2 regions of the Leptolyngbya sp. NK1-12 genome follow, and region 1 is predicted to be linked to the other one. Evidence: riboswitches for the same ligand, from Rfam matches in the RefSeq annotation. Region 1 holds a riboswitch; the other holds the start of a gene.
What was found. Region 1 has a riboswitch for cobalamin ahead of HJG54_RS34500 (CbtB domain-containing protein). Riboswitches for the same ligand answer to the same signal wherever they lie in the genome.

Region 1 (5,250 bases):
ACTCCTATATATAGCCCCAGCAGCGCATACGCCAAAATGCGACTCAACGAAATTTGGGGTGTGGGTACCGCAACAGCAATCTCATGGTCAAACCCAATTCCCGTATTAGTGATGAACCGGATGTGATGCGTTTCATCACGTACCCAGGGGTAAGGCAATCTAATCCAAGCTGTTTGCAATCGGGGTAATTCTCCCGGTGGCGTTTGGGTAAAGTTCCAGTAGGCTCCGTCAACCTGAACCTGGGCAATTTGCATCGGTTCAGAACCGCTGGCTCTCACAAATAAAGAGATGCCTTGATCGTCGAGCAGCGTTCGCTCTACGGTCAGCTTCTCAATCGGAGGGGCTGAAACTCCTAAAGGTTCAAGTGGATTGCTAGAGAGAAACACTCCAATTGCGATCGCCAGTGCAACGAGCGGCAAGATAATCCAGAGCCACGTCTTTCTCATGCCACCACCTCAAACGCGCTCATCCAACCCAGTTCCAAAAATTCTGACTGGTGAGCATGAAACATATAAATGCCTGGTTCATGCTCCTGGAATGTAAATTCCAAAATGCCCCGCTGAGCTTGGCATTGCATGACTGTATCAACCGTTCGTAGCGTCGGTATTAATGTGGTGCCGTGGTCGTAGTAATCAAAAAAATTTCCGTGGAGATGAAAAGAGTTGATCGGGTCAAACTCAGTGACATTAATTAAATACACTCTCACTGGACGATCGCGCTCGATCCGAATCGGGCGTTTCATAAATTCATGCGGAATCGTATTGACAGCGTAGAATTCGTTTTCGTCATCAAAATTAGTGTCAAACGCATTCATCACCATCAGAAACTCTTGCCACCTGGCATTTTGCGGAGTGCCGAGTAACCGAGACTGAGCTTTTTCTTGTTGATCAGGATGTCGTTGAGGGTCAGGATCGATAATAAACGCGCCGTAGAGTCCCTTGTGCAGGTGTCGTTTAAATGGCGCAGAGTGACAGTGATAAAGGTGACAGCCAAAGGGTTTGGCATCAAACTCATACACTACCTCCTGTTGAGGAAATGCTTCGAGCGTACCCGGAACCCCGTCCTGCCGCGCTGAGTGAATACCGTGAAAATGAAGCGTGTGGGGATGAACACCTGGATTTTTGAAGCGAATCCGGATGCGATCGCCCTCTGTCACGCGCAGTGTGGGACCCGGAACGCGCCCATTATAGGTCCAGGCAGGGTAAACCACTCCAGGGGCAATCTCAACTTCCTGTTCTGCAATTGAGATTTCAAACTCGCGCAACGTCTTGCCATCAGGCAATTGCGAGACGTTTCCTACCTCCCAATCCGTCAAGATCGCTTGTGGGTCAAACCCATTGCGGGAATTGTCTACATCTCCCATCGTCATACTGCCTCCATGCATCGGCACAGAATGACCTGAAGGGATGCCAGTGTCCGCAGACGCGAGAGTTTGGGCAAAAACACTGTTGGGCAGAAGCTTACCCAGTAATGCCCCAACACCCAATACACCACCACCAATGAGCGATCGCCGTTTGAGGCTCAAATCCATAGTCCCTTCTTTTCATATTTCTTTCATAATTCCACAAGTTAGCGCACTTTGATTGGTTTTAGCCATTAAAGTTTGTAAGCGAAGTGGACTAGCAAATGCTCATACTTTTAGTAGAGAGAAACTATTAAGCTCTGGGTGCATACATCATCACCAGAACACCCACTAAGACAATGGCGGCTCCGACCCAATCCAGGCGATCGGGCACAATTTTGTCTACCTGCCAGCCCCACATGATGGAAAGAATAATGAAAACTCCACCATAGGCAGCATAGGCTCGACCAAAGCTTGCAGGTTGAAGGGTTGCAGCAAAGCCATAAGCTGTGAGTAAAACGATTCCACTTAATGCAAGCCAGCCGCTCCTTCCTTCGCGTATCCACAGCCAGACGAGGTATCCGCCACCAATTTCGCATAAACCAGATAACACAAAATAGAAAAGGGATTGGAGCATAGTCTTCAAGTCCTTACTGCCGAGGGTTAGCCCCAGCGTAAACCCAAACAGCGATCGCATCAGTACTTAATAATTCTAAATTTTTCTCACCAAGATCATAAAACTGTTGTATAGTCCTGAAGCAATCGGTTCTGACGGGGAGCAGCCGCCAGACGCGAGGGGGAAAGAGTAGTGCAAATCTACCGCTGTCCCGCAACTGTGAGGAGAATCAACACTCTAAGTCAGGATGCCCGCCGATACTTAGTCCCATAAGTCAATTAATCTGCGAGGTACAGATGATGGTTAGTTCTACTTCTCTTTGGAGACGCACCAAACAAGTTACGCTTTCAGTTCCGATTCAGGTGGCTTTGCTGACTAGTTTATGTGCGCTTATTCTCTGGACGCTGTATTTCAGTACCTATCCGCCTGTACATGACGCTTTGCACACGACACGACATGGTACGGCGGCAGTTGCCTGTCATTAAAGTCATTACAGTGTGATCCAGACTTAGAGAATTTGTCATGAAAAATTTGAAGTATGTTGGCGTGGCTTTAGCAGCCAGCCTTGTTTGTGTATTCCTCTGGTTTAATCCTCTTCCTTCCCATGCGTCTCAGCCTAGTGTGCTGTTGCAGACTGAACCGTTTTTGAGCCAAGTGGTTCCTGACGAAGCGCCCGTTCGGATTGCGTTGCAAGCAGTTGATGCAACGGGGCAGCCCTTATCAAATGTGCAGTTTCAACTGCAACTTTCAACCCCTGTCAAAACCCCTTGGTTCACCTCTGACTTCCCAGTTGTGGAAGGAACTCAATTGCTCGAACTCAGTGCAAAAGCTCCTAGCGGGAAACTAGAGTTTGAACAAGTGATGCCAATTCGGGGAGACTACACTCTCAAGGCTCAAGTAGAACCTCTTGTCGCGGGTGCATTTGAGCCATTCGAGCAATCGTTGCAGCTTTCAGTGCCTGAAAATACTACGAAGTATAGAAATGCTGCTATTTTGATTGGCATTCTAATGATCGTTGGAGTTGCTAGCGGCTGGGTAATTGGAGGTGATCAGACAGTTCGAGACGGTGAGGTTGCGCCTCAACCCATACGACTACTGCTGAGTGCTGCTACAGTTGTTGCGATCGCGGTTCTTTTATTTGTCAATATTAATGCGGAACTTGCAGCTGCTCATAGTCATGGGGAAATGCAATCTGTAACAGCTTCACCTGTACAGAAATCAGAAGATTTTGAGATTCGTTTGTCGGGCGATCAGCAGGCAATAGTCGGACAGCTTGCAAGCCAAACCATTCAAGTTGTCAATGCGAAAACTGGCAATCCCGAAGCAGACATTATTGTCAATGTGGAAGCAATTGCGCTTAAGGATAATAAACAGATGTTTGCCTATTACGGCAGAACAAACAACCAGGGTAACTTAACTTGGAAGGAGCAATTTTTCGATGGCGCACCTCATCAAGTTGTGGCAAAAATTGCACCTCCTAGTAGTTTGACATTACGGGTGAGCCACGAAGTAGAAGTCGAAGGAATTGCACCTCCTCTCTATATTCGGTTTATCTCGCTCAGTTACTACACGGGAATTTTTGTTCTAAGTTTGTTAGCTGGCGTTTGGTTACATCGACAGTCTTCTCGTCCAGTTGGACTGTTTGGTCGTTAAACTGCCTACGCTTAAAGTTAAGCCGTCTAACAACCCAGTTAGTCTAAGAACCATTGCTCTACTGATACTCCTTATTCGTAAGCAATGGTTTTGGTCATTGCTGAATCAGCCTATGAAACGGTTTCTGGAAGCCTTCTCTGTCCTCAATCCAACGAAATCATAGTGTCATTCAGCAATGCCTGGTTTTGGTCATTGCTTAGATTGGAGAGGTTTTATGCATCGCCAACATAATGCCAGTAGTACAATCGCTTTCTTCCTCACCATCTTTCTCCTAGTCTTTCCTGCCAATGCTCATAAACCTGAGATTTCGGGCGACGTTGCTGGAACTTTGCATATTGCTATCTATGCAGCCTTACTCCACTGGGGTTCTCGATAACATGAATTTAAGTGATGGCAAGTTTTTGCTCTCGCTAGTATTCTTTCGGTCTACTTGGGTGTTATGTTCCTTTGGGTTCTTATTGTTATCTAACGGCAAAGGCTAAGTTACCCCAGAAACGCTGACAACAGCCCAAACAGCGCAAAACCACCTAAAAAGAGCAGCGTTGCAAACCGGGCTTCACCGTCTTGATGGGCTTCTGGGATAATTTCCTCCACAACCAGGGTCGTGAGAATTCCAGCCGTGAAGGTCAACAACGCCATCTTGACTAGCTCAGATTGTCCGCGCATCCACCAGTAGCCGATCGTTGCTCCTACAAAAATAGGAATCACAAAAGCCGCCGCAATTTGAAACCGTTTACGACGGGGAACGCCCTGTCGCTTAAAGGCAATAATAGTAGCTAATCCTTCTGGTACATCCGCTGGAATCTGACCTAACGCAAGCAGTAATCCTAACTCAGTGGCGATCGTTGAACCTGTTCCAATCATCACCCCATCGGTAAACAGGTCGATCGCCACCCCTAAAAAAATCATCCAGGGTCCAACATTAACATCACCACTGCCAAATCGAGTTTTAACCAGTTGTGTGACTTGATCAATTGCAACGAAGAAAAGCCCACCTGCCACAAAGGAAGATACAGTCATTAAGGGTGCATCCACTCGCAGAGATTCCGGAATCAGTTCCAAGGAAATGACGGCTACCACAACTCCTGTGGCAGCATGAAGTGCCAAACTGAGAGCGCGATCGGACGCATCAATCAACTCTGCGAGTATCCCCCCGGCAAAATTTCCCAGTGCGGGTAATGTGGCAAATGCCAGCACGGTTAAGAACTCATTCATCCCTCACGGCTCCATCACAAAGTTAGCCCAAGCCTAAGAAGGGAAATGCGCTTGAGCAACTCTCCCTAGTCAGAAAAAGCAGAAATGTTTGATGTGAGCATTAATTTTGCTGAAGCAAGCTGTTACGAGTTGTAACGCTTCATAAAGCAAGACTGCGGTTTTTGTTAATTTGAAAATAATATATCCCCCCCAGGGGCATTTTATTAGAATCTTGTGGCTAAGATCATGCAAACTCCTCAGCTTTTTCGCAGCCTCCAAAACCCTATCTTTGCTCGCTTATATGCCGCCCAGACAACGAACTTACTGGGTGATGCCCTGACCTGGTTAGGGTTGGCACTGCTTGCCTTTGATCTGGCTGGAAAAGATTCTGCTGTTGTGTTGTCAGGTGCTTTGACCTTGCGGGTAACGGCATTTGTGCTTCTGT
Region 2 (5,250 bases), on a different replicon from region 1:
AGCGTGGGGGCAGCCGGAACAACCATCAGCGACCCATTACTTGAGAAATTGCGTTCCAAGATTGCTGCCCCAACCCAGATGGGAGTGACTCGCCTGCCAACTGGTGTATTGTGTCGCTATCGAGGTGACTCCACGGCTGAAGCCCGCCATTGGTTTGGCGAGATCTGGAATCTGCTGCGGCAAGACTATCTAGAGCGGCCAAGCTGCATTCCGCGAGTTTGGCAAGTTTCAAGCTTGCGGTAAGCTCCGATGGCATAGGTCGATCTTCCAGCCCGCTTCGGTCAATTATAGTAAAAAGTACCATAATAGAAGAGCAGGGCGAGTCATTCAATGCAATTCACTGCCTTTTGGTTCGAGATTTTGTCCGCTGTGAATTTTGCCCGCTGTGAAATGACGACAAACAACTGTTTGCGAGATATCCATGAGCGTAACCACCCAATTGCCCATTCCGGCTCATTTTGATCGTTCCAGCGTCGCTGAGGTTTGGCGCGTTCCCTATCAAGTTCGAGCTGCCGAAGCCCAAGCTTGGGCCAAGCAACACCAGATTCGGCCTGCCGCTGAGGATAAGCGCCGCATTTGTCTGCTGGCTATTGATGTGCAAAATACTTTCTGCATTCCGGGCTACGAGCTGTTTGTGGGCGGACGCTCTGGCATGGGAGCCGTGGAGGACAACATCCGCCTCTGTGAATTTATCTACCGCAACCTGGGCCAAATCACTGAAATTGCCCTGACAATGGATACCCATACCGCCGCCCAGATTTTCCATTCCCTATTTTGGATTGACCAAGCGGGCAACCATCCACCTGCCATGGCGATGATTTCGTTGGAAGATCTGGAGCAGGGCCGCTGGCAGGTGAATCCCGCCGTTGCCGTCAATCTTGGGAAGGACTACGACGAGCTACAGACCTATGCCCGCCACTACGTGCGTCAGCTCAGCCAAGCCAACAAGTATTTGCTGACCATCTGGCCCTACCATTCGATGCTGGGTGGCATTGGGCATGCGATTGTCTCTGCGGTGGAAGAAGCCTGCTTTTTCCACAATTTGGCTCGCGGCAGCCAAACTCGGTTTGAGATCAAGGGCGGCAATCCCCTGACGGAAAACTACTCGGCCCTGAAGCCAGAAGTATTGGTAGATCAAAACCAGCAGACAATTGCCCAGGAAAATCGCGCCTTTTTGCAGCGGCTGCTCAGCTTCGATGCGATTGTGATTGCCGGTCAAGCCAAAAGTCACTGTGTCGCCTGGACCGTCGCCGATTTGCTGAACGAAATTGAGGCCACCGATCCGAAGCTGGCCCAAAAGGTGTACCTGCTAGAGGATTGCACCTCGGCAGTGGTGGTGCCCGATGTGGTGGACTTCACCGAACAGGCCGATGCGGCCTATCAGCGCTTTGCCGAGGCTGGGATGCATCTAGTTAAATCCACCGAACCGATCGAGGCTTGGGTCCGTTTATAAAAGCCTACTGGGATAGCTGCGCCCACTCCTCCGGCAACAGATTGGCGACCAGCTCAAACCCACCTTGTCCATCTGGTTTGACGACATAGGCGACGCCCTGCGGTTCGGGGTAAATTCCGGTGGCGGCTTCAAACACATCATCATGGCCGACAATTACCGTATTGGTGCCGCTAGCAGGTAGGGCGGTCAGCATCGGCATGACGGCAGCTCGCATCTGCTGCACCTGCTCCTCGGTGTACTCCTCTGCCGGAGGGAAGTTGAGGGCGGCTCGTTTTTCATAGCGGCCAAAGGCCAGATCGGCAGTCTGCCAAGCGCGGCAGTATTCGCTGGAGTAGACCTGACCGACGGGAATTTGCAGATTCTGAAAGGCTTTGCCAATCGTCCTCGCCTGCTGCCAGCCCACTTCACTCAGCATCCGCTGGGTTGAGCAATCGCCCATTGTGGCGGAAACTTGATCGGCGTAGTCTTTTTCGGTTTGAGCATGGCGGAAGTAAATCACATAGCCACCCTGCCGCAATGCATTCACCAAATCAGCGCCGGTCAAGCGATCTTGAAAGGTTGGCGTCGCCCCTTCACCGCCTTCGCCGCCTTCGCCGCCTTGGGCTAACCGTTGCTCTACCAAAATCTCAGCCTGGGGTGGCTGCGCATGTCCTGACGGACTGTCTGATGATGCAACTGCCGCAGGGACTGCTCCCAGCAAGGAATAAACGCCCACACCCACCCAAATTTTGATCTTATTGCTTCCCATGACCGTTTTTTGGCACCTTATTTTTGGCATTAGAGTTAGCTGCAACAAGGCAATAGCTGACTAGTTTCCTGGCCGCAGCACAAGCGTCTGAGCTAGAAACTGTTTTTTCAGCCGCTCACCTTGTTAAGAATAATTTGCGTTAATCATACGGCCAATTTGATTTTTTTTGAAGCGCTTGCTGAGGAGAATCATGAAGCTCTATTACGTCATTTCACTGAATTGTGCGGTTTGTGACGTAATCTAGTTTGCCGTCACCCAAGGTGATATAGTCAGGAAACTCGATTGGTTCTAGCGGGGAGCAGTCGCTAGACGCAAGGGGGAAAGTGCAGTGTCAGTCTGCCGCTGTCCCGCAGCTGTGAGAAAGTTTTGAGTTTTGAGTTTTGAGTTTTGAGTTTTAAGTTTTGCATCACCAACTCAAAACTCAAAACTCAAAACTCAAAACTTTTCAAGCCAGAACACCCGCCAATCGTGGCATGTTCATTTCATCTGCGAGGTACGGATGGTGCGTAGTTCAATGCGTCGTTCAATGGGTTCTCAACTTAGAAAACGGAGCCGGCTCAGTCAGTTATCGCTGCCGCTGGTTAGCAGTGCAGGTCTTTTGCTGACGGCAACGCCGGTTCTGGCTCACCATGCAATGGCAGGCCGCTTACCGGCTAATTTTGTCGAAGGATTTTTGTCGGGGTTGGCGCATCCAGTGATTGGGCTGGATCACCTGGCTTTTGTAGTCGCGGTGGGGCTGTTGGCTGCTACCGAACCAATGGGCCTGGTGATTCCCATCGCCTTTATTCTGACCGCCATGCTGGGCACGGGTTTACATCTGATCTCGGTACCGTTACCGGCGGTGGAGCTGCTAGTTTCGGGGTCGATTCTGCTGTTTGGCAGTTTACTGGTGCGGCAAACCAAACTGAGTCTGCCGATGGTCGCTGGGTTAGCTGCCTTAGCGGGGCTATTCCACGGCTATGCCTACGGAGAGGCCATCTTTGGGGCTGAGATGACGCCGTTGCTTTCGTATCTGATTGGATTTACGGCAATTCAGCTTCTGATTGCCCTGAGTGCCTTTTGGGTAGGTCGTCGGCTGCTGCGGCAACCGGGCCGCGAGTCAGCGAATTTGCGTTCGGCGGGTCTGGTGATTTGCGGGATTGGGATTGCCTTTTTCGCATCTCAGGTTGTAGCCACGGTTTTGCCAGTTTAGGTTGGCTCAGGCTAGGCATCAATTAATCGCATCAATTAATCGCATCAATTAATCCCGTTTCCTTGAACGATATACTTCACGGTTGTCAAGGATTCCAGGCTAATCAACCCACGGCGGTGCCCTTTCTGATTCGACATGCCTAGCGCAATCGGGGTGCCGCGTTTGGGGTTGCGGTGAAAGCGAGGAGAGGCGTTGATATAGGCAATGGCGCTGTTGATGCTGGTGGCAAATTGGCGGCTTTCTTGGTAGGACTCGGTGGCTAGACAGTCCGCGTGGCCGCTACTGTGCTGATTGATCCAGGCAATCGCGCTTTCTAGACTATCCACGACTTTGAAGGCGATTGTATCGCTCAGATAGGCTCGATTCCATTCCGCCGCATCGGCCACCATCGAGAACATATCGGGAAATTCGCTGGCCAGTTCTGCATCGCCGCGTAGATGAAAGCCCTTATCCTTCAAGCTGTTCCAGAGCATGGTCAGGGCCGTGGAGCTGTGTTGCCGGTGAATCAGCACCTTCTCAATCGCATTTACCGGGTCCGGTTCGGTCTGATGGCTGTCTAGAATCATCCAGCGGGCGATATCGAGGCTGCCCGTGGGCGACCAGTAGAGATAGCAGTTGCCAATTGCGGTCCGCAATACGGGAGCCGTTGCTTGTCGGATCACCTGCTGCACCAAGCTAGAACGACCGTAGGGAATCACCAGATTAATATAGCGATCTAGCGTCACCAGTTCCCGAATCACATCGCCCTGTTCGGCAGGCAAAAACTGCAAACAATCCCCCGGCAGCCCCGCATCTTCTATCGCCAGCTTCAGCGTTTCGGCAATGATTTGATTAGAATGGCTGGCTTCGGCCCCGCCCCGTAGGATCAGACTATTGGCTGAGCGCAAACACATACCGGCGGCAATCGCTCCCAATTCCGGCAGCGCTTCGTAGATCAGGGCAATCACCCCCAGCGGCATCAACTGGCAGTAGGTCTGGCACTGATCAACCTGATAGGACGGCGTGTTGAGAATCGGCTGAATCGGGTCCGACAGCTCGGATAATCGCTGGAGGATTTGCCCTGCGGTTTGCAGGCGCTCTGGGGTCAGCTTGAGCCATTCCAGTACCAGCTCCGGAATCGCCATCTCGCGGCTGGCTTCCAGATCTAGCGTGTTGGCCTCCAAAATGTCATTCTGGCGGTCTAGCAACGCTTCGGCCATGAACTGTAGGGCACGGCTCCGGTCCATGCCTCGCAAGGCGGATAGCGCCAAAGAAGACTGTTGAGCCTGTTGAGCAATCGTGGTGAGATCAGGTGATGATGCGTTCAAGGAACTACTGCCTTGGTCTAACGTCTGCAAGCTAGCCATAGCATCAAGACTAGCATCATCGACAGTACCAATGCTGCAATTACCCGAAACGTAACGCTGGAGCTGAATGGAGCGTTTAGGGTGGTCAGTAGTAACAGAAATAGCAGGCCAAAAATGATCGCCAACGTCAGGGGAAAGTAGCCGCTTGCTAGGGAGGAATGGGCGATGTTCCACTGATGCCCGGTCCAGCGCCAGGCCCGCTTGTAGGGGTAGGTCGTAGACAACTGCTCGATCACATAGCCATTCTCTTGGACCACAAAAATTTGCTGACAGCGATTGCAGCCGAACGCCTCGGTCAGGGTGATTGGCACCAGACGGCCTCGACGACGGCAGGGACAGGGATAGTCGTTGTTTAAGTCAATTTTTTGAACTTTTTGGGAATGCACAGGCGCAACGCAAAATGAGGTTTGTTAAGGCGTGATCGAACTCTTACTCTTAAATCTAGCTCAAACCGCATCGGCGGCAATGATTGTTAATACTCTCTTCAAAGTGAGATAAGGGAGATGCGGCT

Region 2: linked by a shared signal. The riboswitch ahead of HJG54_RS12050 (HupE/UreJ family protein) and the one ahead of HJG54_RS34500 (CbtB domain-containing protein) in region 1 are both predicted to bind cobalamin.

The regions. Positions count from the first base shown of each region.
Region 1 covers NZ_CP053588.1:2,425-7,674, forward strand. Annotated here, with positions in the region: gene HJG54_RS34485 (ZIP family metal transporter) at 1-446, opposite strand, end outside; gene HJG54_RS34490 (multicopper oxidase domain-containing protein) at 443-1,531, opposite strand; gene HJG54_RS34495 (YnfA family protein) at 1,656-1,979, opposite strand; cobalamin riboswitch at 2,089-2,232, shown strand; gene HJG54_RS34500 (CbtB domain-containing protein) at 2,255-2,443, shown strand; gene HJG54_RS34505 (hypothetical protein) at 2,481-3,611, shown strand; gene HJG54_RS34510 (ZIP family metal transporter) at 4,095-4,826, opposite strand; gene HJG54_RS34515 (MFS transporter) at 5,052-5,250, shown strand, end outside.
Region 2 covers NZ_CP053586.1:2,865,734-2,870,983, forward strand. Annotated here, with positions in the region: gene HJG54_RS12035 (urease accessory protein UreD) at 1-243, shown strand, start outside; gene HJG54_RS12040 (isochorismatase) at 422-1,453, shown strand; gene HJG54_RS12045 (histidine phosphatase family protein) at 1,458-2,201, opposite strand; cobalamin riboswitch at 2,468-2,683, shown strand; gene HJG54_RS12050 (HupE/UreJ family protein) at 2,701-3,393, shown strand; gene HJG54_RS12055 (glutamate-5-semialdehyde dehydrogenase) at 3,438-4,739, opposite strand; gene HJG54_RS12060 (hypothetical protein) at 4,718-5,125, opposite strand.